Regions from separate parts of the Ferdinandcohnia jepli genome, predicted to be linked through region 3. Evidence: predicted binding sites of a transcription regulator. Region 3 holds the regulator's gene; each other region holds the start of a gene.

The links. Region 3 encodes Rex, which represses fermentation and respiration genes when NADH is low (regulators of the CRP and FNR family bind a similar motif). Its sites were predicted from a motif close to TTGTGAAATATTTCACAA; they were not measured.
Region 1: pflB (formate C-acetyltransferase) is a predicted target of Rex. The motif match lies at 1,658-1,675, and genes of this name have one in related genera.
Region 2: qoxA (cytochrome aa3 quinol oxidase subunit II) is a predicted target of Rex. The motif match lies at 2,304-2,321, and genes of this name have one in related genera.

Annotation. Positions count from the first base shown of each region.
Region 1 covers NZ_JBFOKR010000007.1:219,404-223,700, reverse strand. Annotated here, with positions in the region: gene pflB (formate C-acetyltransferase) at 1-1,555, opposite strand, end outside; gene AB3M96_RS09570 (creatininase family protein) at 1,884-2,729, opposite strand; gene AB3M96_RS09565 (MFS transporter) at 2,794-4,176, opposite strand.
Region 2 covers NZ_JBFOKR010000007.1:194,121-198,417, forward strand. Annotated here, with positions in the region: gene AB3M96_RS09440 (ring-cleaving dioxygenase) at 1-186, shown strand, start outside; gene AB3M96_RS09445 (flavin reductase family protein) at 207-815, shown strand; gene AB3M96_RS09450 (VanW family protein) at 845-1,711, opposite strand; gene qoxA (cytochrome aa3 quinol oxidase subunit II) at 2,382-3,305, shown strand; gene qoxB (cytochrome aa3 quinol oxidase subunit I) at 3,376-4,297, shown strand, end outside.
Region 3 covers NZ_JBFOKR010000027.1:40,240-44,536, reverse strand. Annotated here, with positions in the region: gene AB3M96_RS21855 (ABC transporter ATP-binding protein) at 1-478, opposite strand, end outside; gene moaC (cyclic pyranopterin monophosphate synthase MoaC) at 615-1,109, shown strand; gene AB3M96_RS21845 (redox-sensing transcriptional repressor Rex) at 1,128-1,766, shown strand; gene AB3M96_RS21840 (twin-arginine translocase TatA/TatE family subunit) at 1,805-1,990, shown strand; gene tatC (twin-arginine translocase subunit TatC) at 2,007-2,756, shown strand; gene AB3M96_RS21830 (YdiK family protein) at 2,779-2,982, opposite strand; gene AB3M96_RS21825 (CPBP family intramembrane glutamic endopeptidase) at 2,986-3,723, opposite strand; gene groES (co-chaperone GroES) at 4,127-4,297, shown strand, end outside.

The sequences.
Region 1 (4,297 bases), on a different contig from region 3:
CTGATAATCCCGCAATACCACAAGCCATTGTACGAAGGATTTCTCGATCATGAAGAGCCATTTCTAAACGCTCATAGCTGTATTTGTCATGCATATAGTGAATGACATTTAACGTATTTACATATAATCCAGCTAACCATTCAAGAACGACATCATATTTTTGAATTACTTCTTCATAGTCTAGATACTCTGAAGTAATCGGTGCAAATGAAGGTCCAACTTGTATTTTTAGTTTTTCATCAATACCACCGTTAATTGAATATAATAATGCTTTCGCAAGGTTCGCTCTAGCACCGAAGAACTGCATTTGCTTACCAATTGTCATTGCAGATACACAGCAAGCAATACCGTAGTCATCTCCATATGTTTCACGCATGATATCATCGTTTTCATACTGGATTGAACTAGTCTTGATAGACATCTTAGCACAATACTTTTTATAGCTCTCTGGTAAGTTTACTGACCAAAGTACTGTTAAGTTCGGCTCTGGTGCTGGTCCTAAGTTATCCAATGTATGCAAGAAACGGAATGAGTTCTTAGTTACTAATGGACGACCATCCTGTGCTACGCCACCAAGAGATTCTGTAACCCAGGTTGGATCCCCACTAAATAGCTCGTTATAATCAGGAGTTCTTGAGAACTTCACTAGACGTAGTTTCATTACAAAGTGGTCAACAATTTCTTGTGCTTCTTCTTCAGTTAGTACACCATTTTGAATGTCTCTTTCAATATAAACGTCTAAGAAAGTTGACACACGACCAAGGCTCATTGCCGCACCATTTTGCTCCTTAATCGCAGCTAAATATGCGAAATATAACCATTGGAATGCCTCTTTGGCATTTGTTGCAGGCTCAGATATATCGTAGCCATAAGAAACCGCTAATTGTTTTAGTTCTTGTAGAGCTCGGATTTGTTCTGAAGTTTCTTCACGGTCACGAATTACATCATCTGACATAGCTCCGTTACCTATTAATTCTAGGTCTTTTTTCTTTTCTTCAATTAAACGGTCTACACCATAAAGTGCTACTCTGCGGTAGTCACCGATAATTCTTCCACGGCCATACGCATCTGGAAGACCAGTCACGATACCTGCTTTTCTAGCCAACTTCATTTCAGGAGTATATGCATCAAACACACCTTGGTTATGTGTCTTACGATATTCTGTAAAGATTTTTACGATTTCTTGATCAATTTCAAATCCATATGATTTTGCTGAATCAACAGCCATACGAATTCCACCAAAAGGCTGTAAAGAACGTTTAAAGGGTTTATCAGTTTGAACTCCAACTACTTTTTCTTTTTCTACATCTAAATATCCAGGTCCGTGAGAAGTAATTGTAGATACTACTTTCGTATCCATATCAAGAACTCCACCATTATCACGTTCTTGCTTTGTTAACTCCATTACTTGATCCCAAAGCTCCAATGTATGGGTTGTTGGACCCGCTAGAAACTCATCATTTCCTGTGTACACAGTAAAGTTTTGTAAAATGAAATCACGTACATCAATTTCCTTCTGCCACTTACCGTCTTTAAAACCATTCCATGCTCTCATTATAAGGACCTCCATAAAAGGGTATTTAAATACATTAATATTGTTCATAACTGAACAAACTTTATCTACAAATTCATCATACACCCGTTCGAGTTCTTTTGCATGTGATTTTCTTCACATATGGTATAAATTAATATTTTGGTAACAATTCTTTCAAAAATTGTTCAAGACTGAAAGTTTAGAAGGTTTTTACGTCTTACATATTATAAGTGAAATTGTGATTGAAAAGTACTATATAAATATGGGAAAAAGGAAAACTAACGAAGGTTGAAAGGAAATGTATAAAAAGGAAAAAACGAGAAAATAAATTTCTCGTTTTTTATAATAATTATAGCCACTCACCGTATTTTTGAAGACTTTCGTTTTGAGTATATTCATCTGTTTTTCGAATAAGGTCTACAACTGTTGGCATATCTAATTTTCGAATAAGTTCTTCTAAGGCAAGTACTCCCGATTGAGCAAATTTTTCACGTTCTTCCTCTGATGTTAGAAGAGGTGTTACTAAGTGATCGGATGCTTTATCAAAGTAAGAACCAATTGCACCTGACTGTAATGCATATTTTCCGAGTTGGTTACCTGGATTTTTACCCATGCCAGCTAACATGTTTTGTACATCATAGGTTACTGAATCTGATACGGGTACATTTAATGGAACATCTTCTAATCTTCCAAGGATTTTATAAGCACCAATACTCATATCGTTAAACTTTTCCATAAATGAGTAACTTAAATCTTCAACAGTATCAACTATTTTTACCATGTCCATATAAAGAATTGGAACTTTGGTTTCTTCAAAGAAGTCACGAACCATTCCACTTAGTGTTATGTGAGCAGGACCATGGCAAGTTACATACACTTGTCTTCTAAAACCTTGTTTTAAAAGTGATTTTGCTATAGCTTCTAAATATCTCATTCCCTCTTTAACACTTATATTAACTGTTCCACGAGCCATCGCTGTCCCACCAGAAAAGAAATATGGGAGATTGTGAAGAACAAGTCCGTTTGTTGCTTCTGCCATTTTTAAAGCAACAGCCTCAGCAAAAACCGTCTCAGCATCAAGTGGTAATGCTCCATGTGTTTCAGTTACACCAACAGGTACAAAAATTAAATCATTGCTTTGTAGGTATTCTTCAACTTCCCCGTTTGTACATTTTGATAAAAACCGAGTTCTCATTTTATAACACCTCTTTTTAACTATTGGACAATACATTTTTCATTAAATTTCTGATCATCTTTTATTAGTTTGCAGTTCGTCTTTCTTTTAATGTATCGTACATTTCTTGTGATTTCGCATTATTTAAATTAAAAATAAACGCTATACCGATAATCATTAAAGCAAAGGCTAAAATAGGCAGTCCGTTATACATACGTAATACACCTTCTGCCACTTCTTGGCTTTGAGAAGTTTGCCCTGAAACAAATCCTACCCATCCTAAAGCATAACTACCAAGGGCAGAACCAATACCCATGCCTACTTTTCGTGAAAACGAATAAATAGAATAAATTGTTCCATCATATCGTTTACCAGTTTTAAGCTCTGTAAAGTCTAAGCAATCTGTAACAAGAGCCCAAACAATCATTACAAAGACCATATTTGCTATTGTTGCAATATTATAAGCTACAATATAAATGTAAACATTTTCAATAATAAAGATTGTAATTAATGAAGAAGCAATTAAACTGAAACTTGCAGTTCCTATAACCATATTTCGTTTACCAAACCTTTTAACTAATCTAGGAACGAAAATGAACAATAAAAGAGTTATTCCCATTTGTAAGAATGAGTTAATCGCAAATGCACCAGGTTTTTTATAGTATTCTGCAAACACAATTGCACCTAATTGGGAAACCCCATTAATCATGAGTAATGAACCAATACTTGCTACCATCATTCCTAATAATTGGCGATTCTTTAAAGCCGCTTTTAAAGCCTCTGTAAATTTATAGTCAGTTTTTGTTCCTACAGGACGATTATCTCGAACACGTTCTGTTGTCAATTTGACAAGCCCTGTATAAGCAAGAACAGAAAGAATACTAAATACGATAGAAATATAGAAAAACATTTCAGGTACTAGATTCCCAGATTTATCATAGATAAACATAGGAACAAAAGATAAAAATCCAATTCCAACTACCATTCCACCAACAGAACGAGCACGGGATAGTTTAGTACGTTCAATTGGGTCCTCTGTAATAACAGCCGCCAATGAGCCATAAGGGATAGAATCAGCAGTGTAAGCAATTCCATAAAATAAGTAAACAAATACAACCCAAACATGAATGGCAGTTGATGACCAGCTTGAGACATCAGCAAATGAAATTAAAATTGATGCCGCGAGCAACCATTTGGAAATATTAATATAAGGTAAAAACTTATCACCACTTTTTCCTAATCGCCATCTGTCTGGAATACTTCCCATAAAAACATCTGTAACAGCATCAAATATCCTTGAAACTAAAAACAGTGTACCCATAAAATAAGGACTAACACCCAATACGGAAGTTGCAAATAAAAGGAAAAATGAACCAATGTAAAGGTTTGCAAATCCCCCTCCAACATCTCCCAACATGTAACCAAACTGGTCACGGACACCAAACTTTCTCATTTCTTTCTTTTCCATGTTTTAACCCCCAATGTATATAAAATTGTTTAATACGATCTATAACTTTTGTAATCTTATCCTTGTATTACCTAATTTCCAGATCCTTACGTTCCATGAAATACATTCAATATTTACATTT
Region 2 (4,297 bases), on a different contig from region 3:
AATGCCATTTATTTTAGAGAACATGGTGAAATTTTATTTGAAATTGCTACAGATCCACCAGGCTTCGCTTATGACGAATCCTATGAAACGATGGGATCAACTCTAAAGCTTCCGCCACAATATGAGCAACATCGTTCAAAAATCGAAGCAGTTCTCCTACCATTTGAAGTAAGAGAGTTAGAATAAACGTCATTGGAGGTAGCAGGATGATATCAATTGACCCTAACCAAAATTCTGAAAGGGACAACTACAAGCTGTTAATTGGAGGGATTGTACCAAGACCAATTGCCTTTGTTACAACGATTGGAGAAAATGGTGTTGTTAATGGTGCGCCTTTTAGTTATTTTAATATCGTTTCCTCAAACCCTCCATTAGTCTCATTGTCAATTCAACGTAAGTCTGGAGAAAAGAAGGATACTGCCCGAAACATCTTACAAAAGAAAGAGTTCGTTATTCATATTGTTGATGAGAGCAATGTTGTAAAAATTAATGAAACAGCAGCAAATCTGCCACCTACGGAAAGTGAAATTACCCGAGCAGGGCTTACTTTAGTTGATAGTAAAGTAGTTATGGTGCCAGGGATAGAGGAAGCAAAGATTAGACTAGAATGTACGTTAGAGCATTCGATGGAATTAGGAGGCACAGAGACACCTGGATGTGATCTGCTTATAGGGCGAATCGTACAATTTCATATTGAAAATGAGCTTTATTACGATGGCAAGATAAATCATGAAAAGCTTGCGGCTGTAAGTAGACTTGCAGGAAATTACTATGCCAAAATCGGTGAAGTATTTGAGATAAAGAGACCAGACTAAAACTGGTCTCTTTTCACTTTTATATGGCTTTACCTTATGTTCCTAGGTTCAACATTAATATCTTCAGAGGAATAAACTGTTATTACTAAAGTTCCGTGTGTAGCCTTTGCACGCAGTAAAATGGGTTGGTTGTATGTATTTTTAAAAAGAAAGTCAGGTCCGTACCAACTGACTGTTGCATCCCGCCCAGGAGGAACATATCCCACACGTTTGCTATGTGAATAACGCTTAACAATTTCGACTCCAGCCATATCCACTGCATTAAAAAGTGTCGATGAAACTTGGCATATTCCTCCACCAATTCCTTCAATTAATTCACCTCTGATAATCTCGGGAGCGGGCATATAACCTTTTGCAGCTGTTCTCTTCCCCACAACCTTATTAAAAGAAAAGGTCTCATTTTGAAAAATAACATGGTTATCAATTGATGAAGCTGCGAGGCTTATATTTGTAGACCGTTCTTTGTTAGACGAATTAAAATATGTAACATATTGACCAATTATTTTAGTTCGAATGGTGGCGAGAAGCTCACTATCTACCCTGGGGTAGATGTTAGAGATTGGTACCTCAATTGATTCTCCTTTTCCAAAAAAGCTTGAATAGAATAACTTTGTAAACTGGTCTCTGTTTAGTTTTTTTCCAACGCGTTCCTGGACAATCTCTCCTGCTTTGCCAACTTTGGCATTTTGAGGCTCCTGGTAAACCTGTTCATCTAAGTAAGACAAAAACGTAGTATACTTAGCGTCATCTAATATTGGCACACCAAGTAAAGGAATTGCGTATTCTGCACGATTCACAGTAGCAATTGGCTGACCATTATATGTGATGTATAGGTTGTTCTCTGGTTGAAACTGTTGTATTGAAAAAAGAAGTGTAAAAATCCAAAGAAGCTTCAATGGATCATCCCACCTTTCCTAAATATAGGGAAAACTCCACTCAAATATGTACTTAGTAGTAGTATGGATACTAATTACAAATTCAATTAAAAATACTTAAATTTTTGAAGTGAATTAGACTGTTTTGATGGAACTTTACAACTGTAACAGAATGTTCAAATTTGAAAAAGATGTTGTGATTTGTGTCACAACAAGGTTTAGAGCTTGTATGTTACAATTATTATTTTTTACAAATAATTCCTTCTTTAATTCGTAACAACTTTTTAGTGGGTTACGTGTTATTATCGTCTACACAGTGTGATATTCGTCATAGACAAAAACGACATTCACATATTACAGATTTATAAGTTAATTAATTTTTAATAAAGTGAAACTTCAATTAGTGGGGTTTCGTCCCCACTAATTGTTAGTCACGCAAAGCCTGATGGATTTTTCTAACGGCTAAAGCCCTAAGAAAAACCTGATTTCACCAATCGGGGTGTTAGCGTCCGTTTTTTTCGACAAAACATCTCCTTTTCGAAGTGATTCACCTCCTTTTTTTAAGGTGAATTATTACGGACGGTTACACCGGGATAAAAAAATTTTGACAACTTTGTGAAGTTGTACACATTCTTGTGTCCTCATACATAGTTGTTAATAAGTGCAAATACAACAGAAAGGGGTACCTTTTATGAAGTTAAAATGGGCTTTTCTTGTAGTAGTAACTACTATTGTCACAGTGCTAACAGGTTGTGAACCACTAATGGTTTTAGATCCCAAAGGGCCTCAAGCACAAACACAAGCAAATGATATAATGCTTTCAATTTGGTTAATGTCATTTATTGTTATCGTCGTTTTTTCACTATTAGTTTTTATGCTTATCAAATATCGCGCTTCCAAGCAGCGAGAGGATTATGAACCGCCACATATTGAGGGGAATAAATGGGTCGAAGCGATTATTGTTGGTATTCCAGTATTAATTGTTGCGTTCCTGTCAGTTGTTTCAGTTCAAAGTAACTATAAGGTTGAATCTACACCTGTGGGCTATGAAGATAAAGAACCCTTAGTAATATATGCATCATCATCCAACTGGAAATGGCATTTCAGCTATCCAGAACAGGATATCGAAACAGTCAATTATCTATACATTCCAGCTGATCGACCAATTGAGTTTAAATTATATTCCTTTGGTCCAATTACGAGCTTTTGGATTCCACAGCTTGGTGGGCAAAAATATGCGATGTCTGATATGGTAACAACTCTTCATTTAGCAGCAGATGTACCTGGAGAATTTATGGGGCGTAATGCGAATTTCAGTGGTAAAGGATTTGCTGAAAATAGCTTTAATGTGACAGCGATGAACGAAGCTGAATTTGATGAATGGGTAGAAGAAGTAAAAGAAACAGCTCAGCCGCTAACAGAGGAAAAGTTCAACGAGCTAATAGAACCAGGTCATCTGGGACAACTAACTTTTACTGGAACTCACTTAGATTTCTCACCAGCTCCTGAAGGGGAGAATGGCGGGCATAACCACGGTACGTCACAGGATGAACATTCAGAAAATCAAGAAGATGAACATGAACCTGAAGACCATTCAGAGCACGATTCACACTAGGTTTAACTAGTTTCATAGATAGGAAAATTTCATCTAATGAAAGATACTTTCCGAAAGGAGTAAACGAACCATGGATTTCTTTAATCGATTTGCAATTCCACATCCAAGTCCGGCAATTTATGCTTCGATGGTTGCAATTGGGCTTACCATGATTGCGATTGTTGCAGGTTTAACATATTTTAAAAAATGGGGTTATCTATGGCGTGAATGGTTAACTACTGTTGACCATAAGCGTATCGGGATTATGTATTTAATTTCGGCCCTATTGATGCTGTTCCGTGGTGGAGTAGACGCGATTATGATGCGTGCGCAGCTTGCTGTACCCGAGAACACGTTGCTTGATGCACAACACTATAATGAAGTATTTACAACACACGGAATTGTTATGATTATGTTCATGGCAATGCCTTTTATCATGGCATTAATGAACTATGTAGTACCATTACAAATTGGTGCGCGCGATGTAGCTTTTCCACGTCTAAATGCACTTAGCTTCTGGCTTTTCTTTGCAGGGGCAATGTTATTTAACATTTCATTTATAATTGGTGGCTCACCTGACGCAGGCTGGACATCATACTTCCCATTAGCAGGTACTGAATATAGTACATCCGTGGGTACGAACTATTATATGATTGCTCTTCAAATTTCCGGTATCGGTACACTGATGACAGGAATTAACTTTATTACGACCATTCTTAAAATGAGAGCACCAGGAATGACACTAATGAAAATGCCTATGTTCACATGGTCATCATTAATTACGAACGTCATTATTGTATTTGCATTCCCAGTATTAACAGTAGCACTTGCAATGGGAACGCTAGATCGTCTTTTTGCTACTAACTTCTTCACAACGGACAATGGTGGAATGGATATGCTTTGGGCAAACCTGTTCTGGGTTTGGGGACATCCTGAGGTATACATCTTAATTCTTCCGGCGTTCGGTATATATAGCGAAGTTTTCTCTACCTTCTCACGTCGTAATTTATACG
Region 3 (4,297 bases):
AATCAAACTCAGAAAAATTAAAGCCATGTAAGATGGAGCGAATATCTGCCTCGTACTGATACCCACCTTGCTCTTTAAAATCAACTTGTAATTGATCATATTCCTCAAGTAATTTTTGATATCTAGCCTGGTTTTCAAAGACTGAAGGGTCCCCCATTTTAACTTCCAGATTTCGCAGTTCTTCTTCAAGCTTGCGAAGTGGAGCAAAAACGGTTAACATCTCTTCCCAGATGGTAAGGCTAGATTCTAGCCCAGTGTCTTGAGCAAGGTAATCAATGGTAACAGTTTTAGGCTTAATAATTTCGCCACTATCATAGGACATCTGTCCAGCAATAATTTTTAATAATGTTGACTTCCCAGCGCCGTTTCTTCCAACAAGCGCAATTCTATCTTTGGATTGTACTTCTAGTTTTATATTGGATAAAATAAGATCAGCAGCAAAATATTTTTTGAGCTGATTTACCTGTAGTAATATCATGCTTTTTCACCTCTTGTTTCCTATAAATAGTTTATCTGTATTATCTTAATAGAGCAACATGCAATGACATTCTTCACAGATGTTCGTAAGACAGATGTGGTAAAATAGTGTATAGTTTTATTGGAGGTTTTTTAAGATGTCTTCATTTACTCATTTTAATGAGCAAGGTCGCGCCAAAATGGTTGATATTAGTGAAAAATCAGATACTGTTAGAACAGCGATTGCAAAAACGAGTGTAACAGTTAACAAAACAATTTACGAGCAAATAGTAGATAATAAAATTAGCAAGGGAGATGTCCTTGCTGTTTCACAGGTGGCAGGTATAATGGCTGCCAAAAAAACGTCTGAACTCATTCCGATGTGTCATCCTCTTTCATTAAAAGGTGTTGATATATCATTTGGTTGGTCAGTGGGAACTGATCAGTATAAACTTGAAATTACGGTTTCTGTTAAAACAAAAGGGAGTACTGGTGTTGAAATGGAAGCTCTTACAGCTGCCTCAGTTTGTGCGTTAACTGTGTATGATATGTGTAAGGCGGTTGATAAAGGCATGATTATCGGACCAACCTATTTAGCAGAAAAGACAGGTGGAAAGAACGGAGATTTTAAAAGGGAATCATTAAATAGTTAAATTAGCGGGGGATGTCAGGTGAATCTTGATCAATCAAAAATACCACAAGCTACAGCCAAAAGATTACCACTCTATTATCGGTTTTTAAAAAATCTTCATGCCTCAGGTAAGCAAAGAGTATCATCGTCTGAATTAAGCGATGCGGTAAAGGTAGATTCAGCTACCATTCGACGGGATTTTTCATATTTCGGTGCTCTGGGAAAAAAGGGTTACGGGTATAATGTAAACTATTTATTATCATTTTTCAGTAAAACCCTTGACCAAGATGAATTAACAAAGGTTACCCTAATTGGAGTAGGTAATTTAGGAACTGCCTTTTTACACTATAATTTTTCAAAAAACAATAACACAAAAATTGAGCTTGCGTTCGATGTGGATTATAATAAGGTTGGCTCCAGTATTGGAGGCGTAAAAGTCCATCATTTAGATGATCTTGAAGAAATGCTTCCTGATGATGTGACAGTAGCAATTTTAACCGTGCCGGTCGGTGCAGCCCAACCAATTACTGATCGCTTAGTAAATAAAGGGATAAAGGGTATCTTAAACTTTACACCTGCTAGAATTAATGTACCGGATGATATTAGGGTTCATCACATTGACCTGGCGGTAGAGTTACAAGCGCTTGTTTATTTCTTAAAGCATTATTCAGGTGAATAATTAAATAGAGAAAAATACTTTTGAGGAGGTGACTCACAATGGGGAGCTTAGGATTCGGTAGTATTATTTTGATTGTTTTTGCGGCTTTGCTAATCTTTGGACCAAAAAAATTACCTCAGTTAGGAAGAGCAGCGGGTAATACATTGCGTGAATTTAAAAACGCAACAAAAGGTTTAGCAGATGACGATGATGACGACGATAAAAAGACACAAGATGTGAAGTAATGATAGGATGAGTCACATGAGCGAAAAAGAAATGTCTGTCTATGATCATATAGGAGAACTACGAAAACGACTTATCTATGTAGTCGTTTTCTTCTTCATTGTTGCGCTAGGAAGCTTTTTTCTAGCCGAGCCTTTAATTATTTATTTGCAAAATGCAGAAGAAGCTAAAGAGCTAACAATGAATGCTTTCCGTATGACTGATCCAATTAAGATATATATGCAATTTGCGTTTATTATTGCATTGATTATATCTTCACCTTTCGTACTCTATCAGCTATGGGCGTTTATTAGCCCTGGATTATATGAGAAGGAAAGAAGAGTAACCTTAAGTTATATTCCTATTTCAGTAGGTTTGTTTTTACTTGGGGTCTCATTTTCATACTTTATTCTCTTCCCGTTTGTTGTAAATTTCATGGGAAGATTAGCAAGTCGACTTGAAATCAATCAAGTCATTGGTATTAATGAGTATTTTCAATTTCTACTACAACTTACACTACCATTTGGATTTTTGTTTCAATTACCAGTAGTAATCATGTTTTTAACTAGACTTGGAATTGTTACACCAATGTTTCTTGCACAAGTCCGTAAATATGCTTATTTTATTTTACTAGTAATCGGAGGCTTAATTACTCCTCCAGAAATAATATCGCATTTAATGGTGACGGTACCGCTTTTTGGACTTTATGAAATTAGTATTATTGTTTCTAAGAGTGCTTATCGAAAAGTGTTGAAAGCCGAAATGCAGGCTGCGAATAATATCGAATAAAAAATAACCTCCTAATTGGAGGCTATTTTTTTGTCATTTTTTTAATTTTACTGTGTAAAGCAAACATCCGAATGGCTATTCCGAAATCAAATGTAGCAACTAGCGCTAATAAAATGGTGGAAAAGTTCCATACGGTCTCAGTTGCACTTCCTATTGCAATATAAGTAAAAAGTACACCCATTAATAAATAGATGATACCCATCGCAAAGGGTGAAGTTCGTCGCATAAATTAAAATCCTCCAATAAACGTCTGTTGTATCTTCTCAGCTTCCTTCATAATCCTTTCTATATCATCTGCAAAAATTGTTTGAACAACTACTACAAAGGTATTCATCGCAACATGTGCAAAGATCGGAACGATGATACGTTTTGTTTTTACATAAAGGAATGCAAAAGTGAAGCCCATTGCTGTATAGATTAGAATATGTGTAAAATCCATGTGTACCACTGCAAATATTAACGAGCTTATTAATGCAGAGATAAAAAAGTTGAATTTCTTATACAATGATCCAAAGATAATTTGTCGAAAGATAATTTCTTCTAAAATTGGACCAATAACGGAAACAACGATTATTAGTAATGGTAAGGTTTTAACAAGAGCCATGATTTGCTGGGTATTCTCTGAACCAGCTTCAATTCCTAGCAGGTGAATCTCAATATTGGCTGCAATAACTTGAGAGGTCATTGCCATAAAAATACCTGCAATTGCCCATCCAAAAGCTTCACCTTTTGTTGAACGATAAAGATTTTCGTGGCGATCCCTTATATCTTGTCGTAAGAAAAATAAAACGATTGGTAGTGCTGCGACAAAGCTAATAACTGTCCAATATGAAACAATTGTATTTTGCCCAGATTCAGGATCTAATCCATCACCAATACCAAGAAGAAGTAAAAGAGGGATACCAATTATACCTGAAAATTGCATGATTATATAAGTTAGAATGACATACCAATATCGTGCTTTCAATGTAAGTCTCCTTTAAAAAAAATAGATTTTTTTCGGTAAAAAACTAACAACAGGACCAAGTATTACACGCTATGTATTGTACCATATATTCATAATTATCTATTAGTATTATGCAAAACCAAATTTTCATAGAGGCATTTAAATAAATTTAAAATACTGGTTTATTTTTCCTGACATTTACATAGGATAGATAGGTAGGACAGTTTGATTTAGAGATTGAAAACAATGGTTTTCCTTCATTATTGGAGACACAAAATATGTTTTTCTAAAATTTTTGCATTCAAATACTTGCAAAAAAAATAGAGATTATTTAATATAATAATTGTGTTAGCACTCAAGTGGTTTGAGTGCTAATAAAAGGACAAAACTATCTAATAAAATTTATTTGAGGAGGTTGTTTTACTTGTTAAAGCCATTAGGTGATCGCGTTGTTATTGAACTAGTTGAATCAGAGGAAAAGACTGCAAGTGGAATTGTTTTACCGGATTCTGCAAAGGAAAAACCTCAAGAAGGTAAAGTAGTTGCTGTTGGTACAGGTCGTGTACTAGATAGCGGTGAAAAAGTAGCTTTAGAG